Regions from separate parts of the Megasphaera vaginalis (ex Srinivasan et al. 2021) genome, predicted to be linked through region 1. Evidence: riboswitches for the same ligand, from Rfam matches in the RefSeq annotation. Region 1 holds a riboswitch; the other holds the start of a gene.
The links. Region 1 has a riboswitch for FMN ahead of ribD (bifunctional diaminohydroxyphosphoribosylaminopyrimidine deaminase/5-amino-6-(5-phosphoribosylamino)uracil reductase RibD). Riboswitches for the same ligand answer to the same signal wherever they lie in the genome.
Positions count from the first base shown of each region.

Region 2: it holds a riboswitch for FMN, as region 1 does, so the genes downstream of both, HMPREF1250_RS10665 (bifunctional 3,4-dihydroxy-2-butanone-4-phosphate synthase/GTP cyclohydrolase II) here and ribD (bifunctional diaminohydroxyphosphoribosylaminopyrimidine deaminase/5-amino-6-(5-phosphoribosylamino)uracil reductase RibD) in region 1, are expected to answer to the same signal.

Region 1 is NZ_AWXA01000025.1:42,505-50,067, forward strand. It holds gene HMPREF1250_RS04610 (Stp1/IreP family PP2C-type Ser/Thr phosphatase) at 1-431, shown strand, start outside; gene pknB (Stk1 family PASTA domain-containing Ser/Thr kinase) at 503-2,422, shown strand; gene rsgA (ribosome small subunit-dependent GTPase A) at 2,430-3,284, shown strand; gene rpe (ribulose-phosphate 3-epimerase) at 3,290-3,934, shown strand; FMN riboswitch at 3,992-4,126, shown strand; gene ribD (bifunctional diaminohydroxyphosphoribosylaminopyrimidine deaminase/5-amino-6-(5-phosphoribosylamino)uracil reductase RibD) at 4,207-5,349, shown strand; gene HMPREF1250_RS04635 (riboflavin synthase) at 5,330-5,974, shown strand; gene ribE (6,7-dimethyl-8-ribityllumazine synthase) at 6,030-6,494, shown strand; partial or broken gene HMPREF1250_RS04645 (polysaccharide biosynthesis protein) at 7,071-7,563, shown strand, end outside.
Region 2 is NZ_AWXA01000062.1:110,920-118,482, reverse strand. It holds gene HMPREF1250_RS10675 (S1 domain-containing RNA-binding protein) at 1-377, opposite strand, end outside; gene HMPREF1250_RS10670 (FtsB family cell division protein) at 482-778, opposite strand; FMN riboswitch at 967-1,085, shown strand; gene HMPREF1250_RS10665 (bifunctional 3,4-dihydroxy-2-butanone-4-phosphate synthase/GTP cyclohydrolase II) at 1,178-2,389, shown strand; gene HMPREF1250_RS10660 (Crp/Fnr family transcriptional regulator) at 2,416-3,081, opposite strand; gene HMPREF1250_RS10655 (ATP-binding protein) at 3,187-3,876, shown strand; gene HMPREF1250_RS10650 (Lrp/AsnC family transcriptional regulator) at 3,915-4,355, opposite strand; gene HMPREF1250_RS10645 (FAD:protein FMN transferase) at 4,481-5,539, opposite strand; gene rnfB (RnfABCDGE type electron transport complex subunit B) at 5,543-6,400, opposite strand; gene HMPREF1250_RS10635 (electron transport complex protein RnfA) at 6,425-7,000, opposite strand; gene rsxE (electron transport complex subunit RsxE) at 7,000-7,563, opposite strand, start outside.

The sequences.
Region 1 (7,563 bases):
CGACGCTTTCGCTCCTGACGTTGTCGGAGGGCAATGCCTTTTGGGGGCACGTCGGCGACAGCCGCATTTATCTTTTCCGTGACGGCGACCTGACACAGATTACGCCGGATCACACCTTCGTACAGGAACTGCTTGATCAGGGCCGGATCACGCAAGCTGAAGCCGCAGATCATCCCGATCGTCACGTTCTGACCAGGGCTGTCGGCGTCGATCAGGAACTGGAAGTCGCAGTCGGCGCCTTTCCGGTACGGGAAAACGACAGACTGCTCCTTTGCTCCGACGGACTGACGTCATCTCTGTCGGAAGAAATTATCGTCGAAGCGCTCAGCGATTATCGCCGCAGCGAAAAAGAAATCATCAGGCGCCTCTTTGACTTGGTCTATGAAGCAGGCGCAAAAGATAATGTTACCGCAATTTTAGCTACTTTATGACATCATAGGCCGACGCGACGAACAGGCTGCGTACGGCTCGGAGATTCGGAGAAAGTGGTGGAACATCAAATATGATTAATCATATTTTGGATAACAGATATAAAATATTGGAGCTCGTAGGTGAAGGCGGTATGGCCAGCGTATATAAAGCGCAGGACATTCTCCTTGACCGCATCGTTGCCATTAAGGTGTTGGACAGCAAATACGGTATTGACCATGATTTCGTCGTTCGTTTCCATAAAGAAGCGCAGGCGGCGGCCAGGCTCTCACACCCCAATATTGTCAATATATATGACGTCGGTTATGATGCCGGCGTGCACTATATCGTCATGGAATTCGTCCGCGGCGAAACGCTCAAGGATTACATTTCCAAGCATGGCCATTTGCCGATCAATACGGCCATGCGGATTACCTTCGATATCGGCGAAGCCTTAGAGCACGCCCATGCCAACGGTATCGTCCACTGCGATATTAAGCCGCATAATATTCTGGTCACCGAGACGGGACGGATCAAAGTCGCCGATTTCGGCATTGCCCGGGCCGTTAACTCCAATGCCGCCGAAATGGCGGACACGTCGGTTCTCGGCTCCGTCCATTATTTCTCGCCGGAACAGGCGAGCGGCGGGCAGGTCGACGAACGGACGGATATTTATTCTCTTGGCGTCGTCATGTATGAAATGATGACCGGCGTCGTTCCTTTTGAAGGAGATACGGCGATCAGTATAGCGCTGCAGCATGTGCAGGATGAAATTCCGCTGCCGACGAAATACAACCGCCGCATACCGCAGCTCGTCGAGCGCTGCATCCTGAAAGCCATGGCCAAGAACGCCGACGACCGGTTCCAGACGATCGGGGAAATGATTGCCGAGCTGCGACTGGCGCAGGGATTCGTCAATACGAATAAGGGCGCCATGCCGATCATCAAAAATAATTTTAATACGCAGAAGCTGCCGCCTGTCGCCGCGCAGGAAGAGGCGGCGCGAAAGCCGGGAAAAGCGAATATTTTCGTTCGTTTTCTCGACTCGATCAGCAACCATTCGAAAAAATCGATTATCGTGACGATGCTGGGCATTTTTATTGCCGCCTTTGCCTGGGCGTTTTTCTCCTTCGGCAATTTCTGGAGCACGGAAGATATCATCGTGCCCGATGTGACCGGGAAACAGATCGAAATCGCGCGCCGTATGTTGGAAAAGAAAGATCTTGCCGTTTCGGTCAAGGAAATGGAAAATGACCAGGTGCCGATCGGAGAGGTCATTTCGCAAACGCCGTCAGGCGGATCCGTCGTCAAAGCTAACCGCACGATTTATCTTACGGTCAGCAAAGGGGCGAGCGGTTCGGAAGTATTGATTCCCGACTTGCGCGGACTGACTGTTGAAGAGGCCGATAAGAAGTTGCAGGAAATCAGGCTTTCCATCGGCAATGTCAGCTATGCCGAAAGCAGCGAGTATGGTGACGGCAAGATTATCAGTCAAACGCCGTCGGCGCCGCAAAAAGCCAAAAAAGGCACGAAGATCGACGTTGTCGTCTGCAAGAAGGGGAGCAGCGAAAAATCGGCCAAGAATGCGCCGAACACGAGCGGCATGACCTTAACCGACGCGATTAAGACCTTGGAAGGCGCGGGCTATACGGTCGGCACCATTTCCGGACTCGATGCGGCGAAAGACAACAGCAAAGCCAAAGTCACGACGCAGACGCCGAAAGACGGCAGCACTGTCGATCTTTCCGTTATCTATCCGGCTGCCGCCGCAACCGATTCGAACCAAGGCGGAGAAACGGGTACGACGCGGACGGGAACCGTCAATATCAGCGTGCCTGCCGGTGCCGCCAATCAACATGTTCAAATTGTCGTTGATGATGAGAACGGCTCGCGCGTCGTCTACGACCGCAACCAGTCCGGCGGTGACAGTATTACAAAAAATGTCAGCGGTACGGGGAAAACCCATGTAAAGGTATATGTCAATAATGTTTTAGTACAAGAACAGAATCTCTAGGAGGAACATGACCACAGGACGTGTCATCAAAAATTATAACGGCTATTATTACGTTCGCTGCGGCGGTGGGTTGACCGAATGCCGCCGCCGCGGCAGGATGAAGGCGAAGGTCGTCGTCGGCGATATTGTTGAAATCACGGAACTGGGGAACGGAAAGGGCGTAGTGGAAGCCGTTTTGCCGCGGCGGAACGCTTTGCGCCGTCCGGCTGTCGCCAATATCGATCAGATGGTGATCATTATGGCGGCCCGGTCGCCGGATCCGAATCGATTTTTGGTCGACAAGATGCTTATGACCTGTGAATATGACCATATTCACCCGAAACTCTGTTTCAACAAGTGTGATCTGGATCGGCAGCAGGCGGAACGATATGCCGCTTTTTACCGAAAATGCGGCTATGAAGTCTATCTGGCTTCCGCTCATTCCGGTGAAGGCCTTGCGGCTTTGCGCGCCATACTGCCGCGGCAGATGACGGCCTTTGCCGGGCCGTCCGGTGTCGGCAAATCGAGTCTCCTGGCGCGTTTGCTCGGCCGCAGTGACCTGTCCGTCGGCGCGGTCAGTGAAAAAATCGGGCGCGGTCGTCATACGACACGTCATTCGGAGATTATGGAATTGTCGCCGGACACTTTTGTCGTCGATACGCCCGGCTTCAGCGCCCTCGATTTCGAACATCTGGCGGAAACGGAAGTGATCGGACTTTTTCCCGATCTGGCCGCCTATGCGGGGCAGTGCCGTTTTTCGTCGTGCCGCCATCTGACGGAGCCGGATTGTTCCGTCAAGGCCGCCTTAGCGGACGGGTTGATTCAGCCGGAGCGCTATGAAACATACTGTAAGATCATGACTTCTCTCAAAGAAAGGAAATGACGGTAATGATATACATCGGACCTTCTGTTTTATCTGCCGACTTCTCACGCTTGGCCGAAGAGATCAAGGACGTGGAAGCCAAAGGGGCGGACTATATTCATCTCGATCTGATGGATGGCCATTTCGTTCCCAATCTGACCTTCGGCGTGCCGGTTATCGCCAAGTTGCGGAATTGTACGACACTGCCGCTCGACGCTCATCTCATGGTGGAGCATCCGGAAACGTACGTTGACGGTTTGGCCAAGGTTGGCGTGACGTACGTAACTGTTCATCAGGAGGCCTGTCCTCATCTGGATCGTCTTTTGCAGCAGATTCACGAAGCCGGCATGAAAGCCGGCGCGGCCCTGAACCCGGCGACGCCGGTAGCAACCTTGCAGTGCGTGGCGCCGCTTCTCGACATGATCCTGATCATGAGCGTCAATCCCGGATTCGGCGGTCAGCGGTTCATTCCGTACACCCTCGCCAAGATCAAGGAGGCCGGAGATCTTCTGGCGGCAGTCGGCAATAAAACGGCTGTTATTGAAGTCGACGGCGGCGTTAATGCGGATACGGCCGCTGCCGTAAAAGCCGCCGGCGCGACCTTCCTCGTTGCAGGCAGCGCCGTTTTCGGCGCCGCAGACAGGCGGGCCGCCATTGCTGCGCTGCGGTAATACTTGTCATGCGTATGCCTTTATGATATAATTCTTCTGTAAATACTATACGTATCATATAGTCTTTGGGGCAAGGTGCGAAAGCGACGCTTTCAATTCCTGACCGGCGGTCATAGTCCGCTAACCTCCTTCGGAGGTTGAACCGATGCGATTTCGGTACCGACAGTACAGTCTGGATGGAAAAAGACGGCAGGCTTGTTTTTGTTGTGCTTAAAAGGCTATTGGAACAGCTCCCAATAGCCTTTTTTTATATGATACCGAAAGGAAGGAACGTGTTGGAACCGATAGAATACATGAGAGAAGCACTGGCTCTGGCAAGGCTCGGACTCGGCTACACGACGCCCAATCCGGCTGTCGGCTGTGTTCTCGTCAAGGACGGCAGGATCGTCGGAAAGGGGTACCATCATCAGGCCGGCACGCCGCATGCTGAGGTTTGGGCTCTGCGTGAAGCAGGTGAAGCCGCCAATGGTGCAACTGCTTACGTGACCTTGGAACCGTGTTCCCATTACGGCAGGACGCTGCCGTGCGCCAAGACGCTGGCCGAACACGGCATTGCCAAGGTATACATGGCCATGCTGGATCCCAATCCTCTTGTAGCCGGTAAAGGGGCCGCCATTCTGCGGCAGGCCGGCATTCCCGTAGAGATCGGCCTGTTATCGGGAGAAGCGGCGCAGCTGAACGAAGTTTTCATCAAGAACATGCTTGTCGAAAAGCCTTTTATCGCCGTGAAGCTGGCGCAGAGTCTCGACGGTTGCACGGCGTCACGGACGGGGCGGTCGCAGTGGATTACGAATGACTGGGCGCGGTCGCACGGGCATTATCTCCGCTCGACTTACGACGCGATCCTCGTCGGCATTCACACGGTGGAAACCGACAATCCTCTGTTGACGAGCCGCATCAGGCGGGACGATCACGACGCGCCGCATCAGCCGATCCGTGTCGTTCTCGATACAAAGGGGCGAATCCCCCTGAAGTCGTTAGTCGTTACCGACAAGACGACGACGACGATCGTCGTGACGACTTTCTTATGTCCCGTCGAAAAGATGCGGGCTTTGAAGCGGGCAGGTGTCAAAATTCTGCTGGCGCCGCTTCACGACGGAAAATGCGTCGATTTGCCGGCGGCCTTGAACTTGTTGTATCGGGAAGAAGGCATTAGGAGCATTCTCGTAGAGGGCGGCAGTACTATTCACGGCAGTTTCTTCGATCATAAACTGGTCGACAAGGTGTATGCCTTTATCGGCAATAAAGTAATCGGCGGTGCGAAGGCGACGACAGCGGTCGGCGGCATGGGTGTCGACAGCCTTGACGAATGTATGACGCTTACGTATGAAAATGCCGAGATTCATGACGGGAATATCCTGATTACGGCGTATAACGCGGAACGGGAGGGAACGTATGTTCACTGGAATCATTGAGGAATTGGGAACTGTCGGCGCCATGGACCGCAAGGCCGATTCCATTCGGCTGACTGTTGAAGCGAAGAAGGTGCTGGAAGGAACGCAGATCGGCGACAGCATTGCCGTCAACGGCGTCTGCCTGACAGTTACGACGATGACGGCGTCTTCTTTTACTGCCGACGTCATGCACGAAACGATGCGCCGTTCGTCGCTGCGCGACATCCGCAGCGGTTCGCAGGTGAATCTGGAACGGGCCTTGCAGCTCGGCAGTCGTTTGGGCGGACATATCGTCAGCGGCCATATCGACAGTATGGGCCGCATACAGCGAATCGCTACGGACGGCATTGCCCGCGTGCTGACGATCGCCATTGAAAAGGAACTGTCACCCTTCATTGTCGAGAAAGGTTCCATTGCTATCGACGGTATCAGCCTGACCGTTGCCGCTGTTTCCGCCGAGGCGTTTACCGTTTCCGTCATTCCCCACACCATGGCGAATACGACATTGCTCACGAAAAAAGTCGGCGCCGTCGTCAATCTGGAAACGGACATGATCGGCAAATACGTCCATAATTTTACAGCGGACTATACGGCGCGGGGTAAGGGCAAGCTGTCGCTGCAGTCACTGCTGGAAAATGGTTTTTAAGAGTTAACTCTCTGACAATACATACATAAACGATAAAGATAGGAGCGTGTACACTATGGCACACATCAAAGAAGGTAATTTACTCGGTCAAGGCTTAAAGATGGGCATTGTCGTCGCCCGTTTCAACGAATTCATCGGCAGCCGTCTTCTCGGCGGCGCTTATGACGCTTTTCACCGTCACGGCGTGAACGATGACGATATTACGACGGCATGGGTTCCCGGCTCGTTCGAGATCCCCCTGGTAGCGCAGAAAATGGCCGAATCAGGCAAGTATGACGCCGTCATCTGCCTCGGCGCCGTCATTCGCGGTGCCACGAGCCACTATGACCTCGTTTGCAATGAAGCAGCCAAGGGCATTGCCCAAGCGTCTCTAAAGACGGGCGTCCCCGTTCTCTTCGGCGTGATTACGACGGAAAATATCGAACAAGCCGTAGAACGGGCCGGCACAAAGGCGGGAAACAAGGGCTTCGACGTAGCCACGGCAGCCATTGAAATGGCAAATTTATTGAAAGAAATTTAAGATACGATCATGCAATAACGCTCCGGCTCAGAACAATTGGGTCGGAGCGTTATTGCATAATTATACGTATTTTGATTATACTATGAAAACTGAATGAAAAGAAATCGGAAATGAACTTCCTGTAACGGCTTAACGTACAGAACGGCGTGAAAACGCCGGCCTTTCTTTACTGTATTTTTACTCTACATTGTAAGAAGAAATGTGCTATACTTTATAAATCAATAAACAAATGAATTCGAAGCCTTTTACAAATGCTCTTCGGTTTTGGTCTTTTCATGTGGTATCATACGTGTTAAAATTAAATAAATTTATGTATTAATATAAGAATTTATTCTATCTCTGATTATTGATCAGTTTATTGTTTTTAAGGATAAGAGGACAATGAGAAAATATTTACTGCCGTTCTTTTTATTATCTTTGGATATATTATCCATTTTATTTGTTGCTTTTTTTTCCCTTTATTTGCGCTTTGACAACGTTTTAGATAATCCCTACTCGTTAATTGTTGTCCACCTTTTACCGGCAATCGTGGTAGCTTACGTGTTGCCACTGCTGATATTTCGGCTGTATACGCGTATGTGGCGTTACTTGGGCCTTCATGAGATAAAAGATATTATTTTAGCATCTTCGCTGGGGGTAGCTTTTTTTTGGTGTATCGTTTCTGCATTTGGATATATTCTGCCTCGCTCTTATTTTTTGATTTCTTTTATTCTTATTGTTGGGGTTATTTGTTTTGAACGAGTTATACTTCACTATATTATTCTCCATGAAGTGAGGCACATGTTGGCCGCTAGCAGCATCGCCCATATTCCTGTTTTAATCATAGGAGCAGGGGATGCAGGGAATATGTTAGCCAGAGAACTTGCGTACTATCATAGCGGCAACAGAGAGGTAAGCGGATTTATTGACGATGATCCGAATAAACAGGGCATGTTTATTCAGGGGAAAAAAGTATTGGGAACAAGGAGTGATATTTCCCGTATTGTAAATGAAAATAATATACGGGAAATAATTATTGCTATGCCTTCTGCAAAGACAAAGACAATTCGAGAAATAACCGATGTTTGTG
Region 2 (7,563 bases), on a different contig from region 1:
TCCATCAGACGTTCGTCGCTGTCTTTCAAAAACTTACTGAGTCGATCTTCAAATGATGCCGGAGCTGCAGAACGGCGATTCTGATCAAAACTGCGATGCTGGCGGATTTCTTTTTTCGGATAAAATTCTTTTTTAGCCGGCGCCGCCTGGGTCTGTTTGATGGATAACCCGATTTTTCCTTTTTCGTCAACAGATAAGACTTTGACATTTACCTTATCCTGAACCTTCAAAAAATCATGGACATCCTTGACATACTCATTGGCAACTTCGGAAATATGAACCAAGCCGACCTTTTTGTCAGATAATTCAATAAATGCACCAAACTTGGTAATGCCCGTTACAATGCCTTCCAGCACACTCCCTACTTCGATTGACATGCTGCTACATGATCCTCCTTAAAAATACGTAGTTAGTATATATCAAGCACATTATACCTACAATAATAAAAAAATTCAATTCCCAATCATAAATTTTCGCATCATTACCGCCGATACGGAATTTCTCCCGGCTTTGCCAGCCCGAATTGTTGCCGCGCCTTATTGGCAATTTCTTCCGGATCAAGCAATTTATCGTGCGCTGTCTGCAACGCCTGATTTTCTTGCTCCAACGCTTCACGTTCCTCTACGGTCCGCTTCATGTCCTGATGAATTACCCAGATCTGATACATCCTGCTGGTCAAAAGAATGCCGCCGAAAATCAAAATAACGACGATCAGCAGTTTATATTTTCTCTGTCCCGTTTTTTTTCTACGATTGCTGCGCCGCCTGCGCTCTGCCACATTGCCAGCCCCTCTCTGCGGATAAAGGAAACCTGTCTTATAAGTATACCGCGATTATCTTCGAAGATAAAGAGGGGCGCGCTCTTTTCCCCCGGCGCGTCAAGAAAACACGGTCTGTTGAGCAAATTCCACCTTGATGACAGTATTGCAAAACGATCGGTTTATCTGTATAATAAACAAGTACTCCAAAATATCTTCAGGGCAGGGTGTAATTCCCGATCGGCGGTATAGTCCGCGAACGTTGTACAGGCGTTGATTTGGTGCAATTCCAAAACCGACAGTATAGTCTGGATGAAAGAAGATATGAGTCGTGTTTTTTGCGCGACCCATGAACTCATCAAACGGCCCTGACGGCTCTTGCAGCCGACAGGGCTCTTATAATGTCAGGAGGTTTTATCATTGGAAAAGCATCAATACAACACCGTAGAAGAAGCGATTGCCGAATTGCAGGCCGGTCATTTGATCATCGTCACAGATGATCCGGATCGTGAAAACGAAGGCGATTTGATTTGCGCCGGTCAATTCTGCACGACAGAAATAATGAATTTTGTCGCCACCTATGGCAAAGGGCTGATCTGCATGCCTGTCAGCCAGGAATACGCCCATCGTCTCGGCCTGTACCCCATGGTCGGCGAAAACACGGATAATCACGAAACGGCATTCACCGTTTCGATTGATCACAAAGATACGACAACAGGTATTTCCGCCGTCGAGCGGGCGTTGACAGTTCGCAAATGTGCCGACGAAACGGCTCGCCCGGAAGATTTTCGACGTCCCGGACACATGTTCCCTCTCATCGCCAAAAAAGGCGGCGTTTTGGCCCGCAGCGGCCATACGGAAGCGACCGTCGATTTGATGCGGCTGGCAGGTCTGAAACAGGTCGGTATTTGCTGCGAGATCATGGCCGACAACGGTACGATGATGCAGACCCCGGATCTGTGGAAATTGGCCGACGAATATAAGTTGAAATTCATTACCATCCATGATCTTCAGAACTACTGCCGCCGTCACGACAAACATGTCAGTCGCGAAGCGGAAGCAAAAATGCCGACAAAATTCGGAAAATTCCGTATTTTCGGCTACGTCAACGATTTGACCGGCGAACATCACGTGGCCATGGTCAAAGGCGAGATCGGCGACGGAAAAGACTTGCTCTGCCGCGTTCACTCCGAATGTCTGACAGGCGATGTCTTCGGTTCGCAGCGCTGTGACTGCGGTGAACAGTTAGCGGCCGCCATGCACCAGATAGATAAAGAAGGCCGCGGCATTCTCCTGTACATGCGTCAGGAAGGGCGCGGTATCGGCTTGATTAACAAACTGAAGGCCTACATGCTGCAAGAACAAGGTTATGATACGGTAGAAGCCAACGAAAAGTTGGGCTTCGCTCCGGATCTGCGTGAATATTGGATCGGCGCGCAAATTCTGCAGGATTTGGGAGCAAAAGAAATTCGCCTTCTGACCAATAATCCGTTAAAAGTATACGGACTGGAAGGATTCGGCGTTGAAATCACCGAACGTGTTCCGATCGAAATGCGGCCGCAGGAGTTCGATGAATTTTATTTGGAAACAAAGAAAAACAAAATGGGGCACATTCTTCCTCACTTAAAATAAAAGAAATATAGCTGCCTTTTCGGCAGCTATATTTCTTTTAACGTAAATTTTTCTTTTTTGTAATCAATCAGCCCTTCCGCTTTCATACGACTCAACTCGGACGACATGGCACTGCGATCTACGGATAAAAAATCTGCCAACTGCTGCCGGTTAAAATCGATACGGAACGTAGCCGATCGTCTGCTGCGAGCCTCGTCAGACAGATAGGCCATCAGCTTCTGACGCGTCGAGCGCTGTGATATATAGCGTATTTTGCGAGTCAAAATCAGATTTTTCTGCGCCATCAGCGCCAATAAATTGCTCACAAATTGTCCCTGCTGCGGTGTCAGCACGACACCGCCATGCAATATTTTGGTCACGTCGACAAAGATGATTTCCGCGTCTTCCGTGACGATAACGTCCACTTCCGATTGCGCATCAGGTAATGCGGCAAAAGCCTCGCCGAAGAGATTTCCCGCCTGTATACGCGCTAAAATATTGCGATTGCCCCAATAATCTTCCTGTACAATATGCACAATGCCTTTAACGACAAAGCCGATCGTCTTGATATCGTCGCCGGCATAAAAAACGAAGCTTCCTTTGCTGAATTTCCGTTTTCTGGCGCCCATGGATTCCAAAAACGGCCCGACATCGGCCGCATCCATATGATTAAACAAAACGGATTCCTTAATAATGGCAGTATACGTCTCCATATGATCCCCCCGTTGCAAAAACAACATACATGCTGTTTTTATTGTACTATACTGGACGCAGAAACAAAAGTCCTGTCTATGAAAAATCGCTAAGGAGGATCGTCTATGAAGCGCAAGATTATTCACATTGACGAAGTGTTATGCACCGGTTGCGGCCGTTGCGCCGTTGCCTGCCATGAAAACGCCATCGCAATAGTGAACGGAAAGGCCCGTCTGCTGCGAGATGATTACTGTGACGGCCTCGGAAATTGTCTGCCCCACTGTCCGACAAACGCCATTACCGTTGAAGTCCGCGAAGCGGCAGCTTATGACGAAGCGGCCGTAAATGCCGGAAAGTTGACATCCTGTGCAGGCAGTCAGCCGCGAGCCCTGCCTCCTTCTCTCGCCAATAAAAACGCTGGCAAAAAAGAAGACGGCCCGCAGCCGTCTCAGTTGCGACAATGGCCGGTTCAACTGCGTCTCGTGCCTACAAATGCGCCGCATTTCCATAACGCCAATCTGCTCGTTGCCGCCGATTGTACAACATATGCTTACGCGTCCTTCCACCATGACTTTATCTGCGGCAAAGTCACACTGATAGGTTGTCCGAAATTGGATACCGTCGATTACAAAGAAAAGTTAACGGAAATTATCAGGGCAAACGCGATTCGTTCGCTGACTGTCGTTCGTATGGAAGTCCCTTGTTGCAGCGGCATTGCGCAGGCGGCAGCACAGGCATTACGGCAAAGCGGCAAGAATATCCCCTTCCAAATCGTAACGGTTTCTCTGGACGGAAAAGTACTTGCAGAAGCATAAACACACAAAAAAGACCGCAGCAGCGGTCTTTTTTGTGTTTACACGTTCCATTCTTCTTTCACTGTAGAAAGGCACATAAATGTCTGTGATGACGTAACCATCGGTATCTCGTTCAATTGCGCCATCAAAAACTGCTCCAACTCATCAGGCGTTTTAACCAGCACCTTCAATAAATAATCAAAAGCGCCGACAATGTGATGGCACTCCAGTACCTGCGGAAACGACAGTATTTTAGAACGAAATTCGTCGTCATTACCGTTCCGTTCAACATTCACCATAATAAACGCCGTCACATTGTAGCCTGTCTTACGCCGGCTGATCTTAGCGCCATATCCCTCGATAATCGAGTTGTGCTCCATCTTACGAATACGTTCGGCAACAGCAGGAATGGAAAGGCCGACTACTTTGCTGATTTCCGTAGCGGACGCTTTACCGTTCTTCTTTAAAATGCCTAAAATACTTTCATCAATATGATCCATCTTACCTACCATCCTCTATAATTTTTTGTTTCCACACTACTTATTATATTAAGATATTATAAAGGAAAAGTAAATATAAAAAATAATTAAAAAAATATTAATTTCTATCTTTTTTCTTTATTACCTTATTGTTCTAAATTAAAATCCCTATCCAAGTCCGAAAAATCTTTTTTGAACCCCTCTGTCATATAAACAGTCCCGTCCGTACCGGTGATCTCACATTCAACGCCTTCCATAGAGCGAATGAGCGCCATCCCTTTTTCCGGCCCGGCAATAAAGACGATCGTCGTCAACATGTCGCTGAGCATACCGGCATGAGGAATGTCGTTACGGACAATAATCGTGTCGCTCATGACACCGCTGCCGGCCGGACGGCCCGTTTGCGGGTCAAAAATATGATGGTAACGAATGCCGTCTTTTTCAAAAAAGCGTTCATAATCCCCGGAGGTGGACACATATGTATCCGAGACCGATACGATGCCCAGGTAGCGATCCGGTTCATCGGCGCGCGGATGCTTGATACCGATTTTCCAGGTTTTCCCCTTTGAGTTATGACCTGCGCCGTACATAGAACTGGCGCCTAAATTAATCAGCCCGTTCTTAATCTGATGTGCATCATATATTTTTCGAACTTCGTCAACGGCATATCCTTTGGCAATCCCGCCTAAATCAATGTACATGCCCTTTTTCGCCAGTTTTACACTGTTATCCTCGGGCCGGAGCAAGATATCGTGATAATTGACAAGGGCAAGAGCCGCTCGGATTTCCTCATCATCGGGAACACGCGCATGGTCGGTGCCAATTCCCCATAACTGCGAAATCGTTCCGATCGTAATATCCCAAGTTCCGTTCGTTTTTTCCAAATACGCTTTGGCAAAAGCAATCATCGTATATACAGCAGGATCAACCTGAACATAATCGAGTCCGGCATGCTGATTGATTTTGCTGACGTCGCTCTGCGGATTCTGGGCGCTGGCCAGACGATCTAATTCTTCTATCTTCGCATAACTTTCTTCCACAGCGTCCTTGGCTTCCTTACCGCTGGCCCGCAAGGAAATAGTCGTATCCATGGCAATCCCGCTTTTATCATAAGACTGCTCCGGACGCAAAGAGCATCCGGAGCAGTTTACGATAACCAGGAACGCTGCCATACCGATCAGTATAACGCGTCGCTTCCAGTTCATCTATTAACCTATTTTCTGTTCTGCCGTTTCAGATTTTGCAGCACTTACATAAGCGGCGATAGCACCTGTCGGACATTTAGGAACACACGTCGGCTCTTCACAAATGCGGCAAACTTCCGGATCGACGATAGCCAGATGATCGACGACCTTGACACCGCCTTCATGCGTGCAGTTGCGAACGCAGAGACCGCAGCCTATACAAGCGGCGGAACATGCTTTTTTAGCCACTGCGCCGGCATCTTTAGAGCTGCAGCTTACGCTGACTTTGGCACTAACAGGCAACAACTCAATGACATGATTCGGGCAGACACTGGCACATTTCCCACAGCCTGTGCAAAGTAACTTGTCGACCAGCGGAAGACCGTTTGTCCCCATGGTCATGGCATTGAACGGACAGCTGCGTACGCAGTTTCCGAACCCGAGGCAGCCGAATTTACAAGATTTGGGCCCCTGCTGAATCTGTTTGGCAGCGGCACAGTCATGAACACCTTTGTATTCATAAGCTAATTTGGCAATGCCGTTACCGCCGCGGCAACGAACATGGGCAAACTTTGCTTCCGAAGCTTCTGCAACCTTGCCCGTCAATTCGGCAACGATAGCGGCAACTTCCGCTTTGCCGGGCACACAAAGATTGGGCGCGACATCCGGATCATTGACTACAGCTTCCGCGTATTTGGCGCAACCGGCAAAACCGCAGGCCCCGCACTGCCCTTGCGGCAAGGCTTCCTTTACTTCACCGATAAGCGGATTTTCTTCCATAGCGAATTTCTTATCTGCCAAAGCGAGGACGAAGCCAAAAACGATACCGACGCCAACCATGATGACAACGGCCATGATCGAAATAAATAAAGTTTGATTCATAATATCTGTTCAGCTCCTTTACGCTTACAACATGCCTGAGAAGCCCAAAAATGCGAGGGATAACATACCGGCTACGATGAAAGCGATAGGGGTCCCTTTAAGGGCATCCGGTACATCTGCAAAGTCAAGTTTTTCACGAGCGCTGGCCATTAAAATCAGGGCCAAAGCAAACCCTATACCGGAACCGACGGCAAAAACGATATTTTCGATAAAGTTATAGTTATTCGTAACACTCAGTACAGGAACTGACAATACGATACAGTTGGTCGCAATCAGCATCAGGTAAATCCCCCACATATTATACAACGTAGGCGATTCCTTTTTGATGATAATTTCCAGAAGTTGTACGAAACTTGCGATCAAGACAACAAAAGTGATGGTACGCAAGAAAGTCAGATCAAAGGGAACTAAGATAAAGTTATAAACCAGCCAAGCAAGAATTGTGCTCAATGTAATGACAGAAGTTACGGCAAAGCCCATACCGATAGAAGCGTTGAGGTTCTTGGATACGCCGAAGAAAATACACAACCCTAAAAACTTGGTCAAGACGAAGTTGTTAATCAGTACTGCACCGATAAACAATGTAAAATAGGCGCCCATTATCCTTCACTTCCTTTCAGTTCTTTCAGCAGTTTTGCTTTTTCACGGGACTGGTTGTACATCTTGATACCGGCCATAAGGAAACCGATAAGCATAAAGGCTCCAGGCGGTAAGGCCATGATCAAAGCGGGCTGATAGGCAGGACCGAATAATTCAACGCCGGCAAAAGTGCCGTTGCCGATAATTTCGCGGATAACGGAAATAATAAACATGGCGATGGTAAACCCGACGCCCATGCCCATACCGTCAAGGAAGGAGACGACGATACCGTTTTTAGAAGCGATCGATTCTGCACGGGCAAGAATAATGGCGAAAACGACGACCAAATCGAGATATACGCCAAGGGCTTTATACAGATCAGGTGCAAAGGCCTGCAGGAACAATTGCACACAGGTAACAATCGTGGCAATACAGGTAATATATACAGGCACACGTACTTTTTTATTAATCGTCTTACGAATGATAGATACCACAACGTTATTGGAAGTAATAACGAACCATACGGTCAAGCCCATCGTCAAACCGTTGATAACGCTGGTAGTAACAGCCAAACCAGGACATAA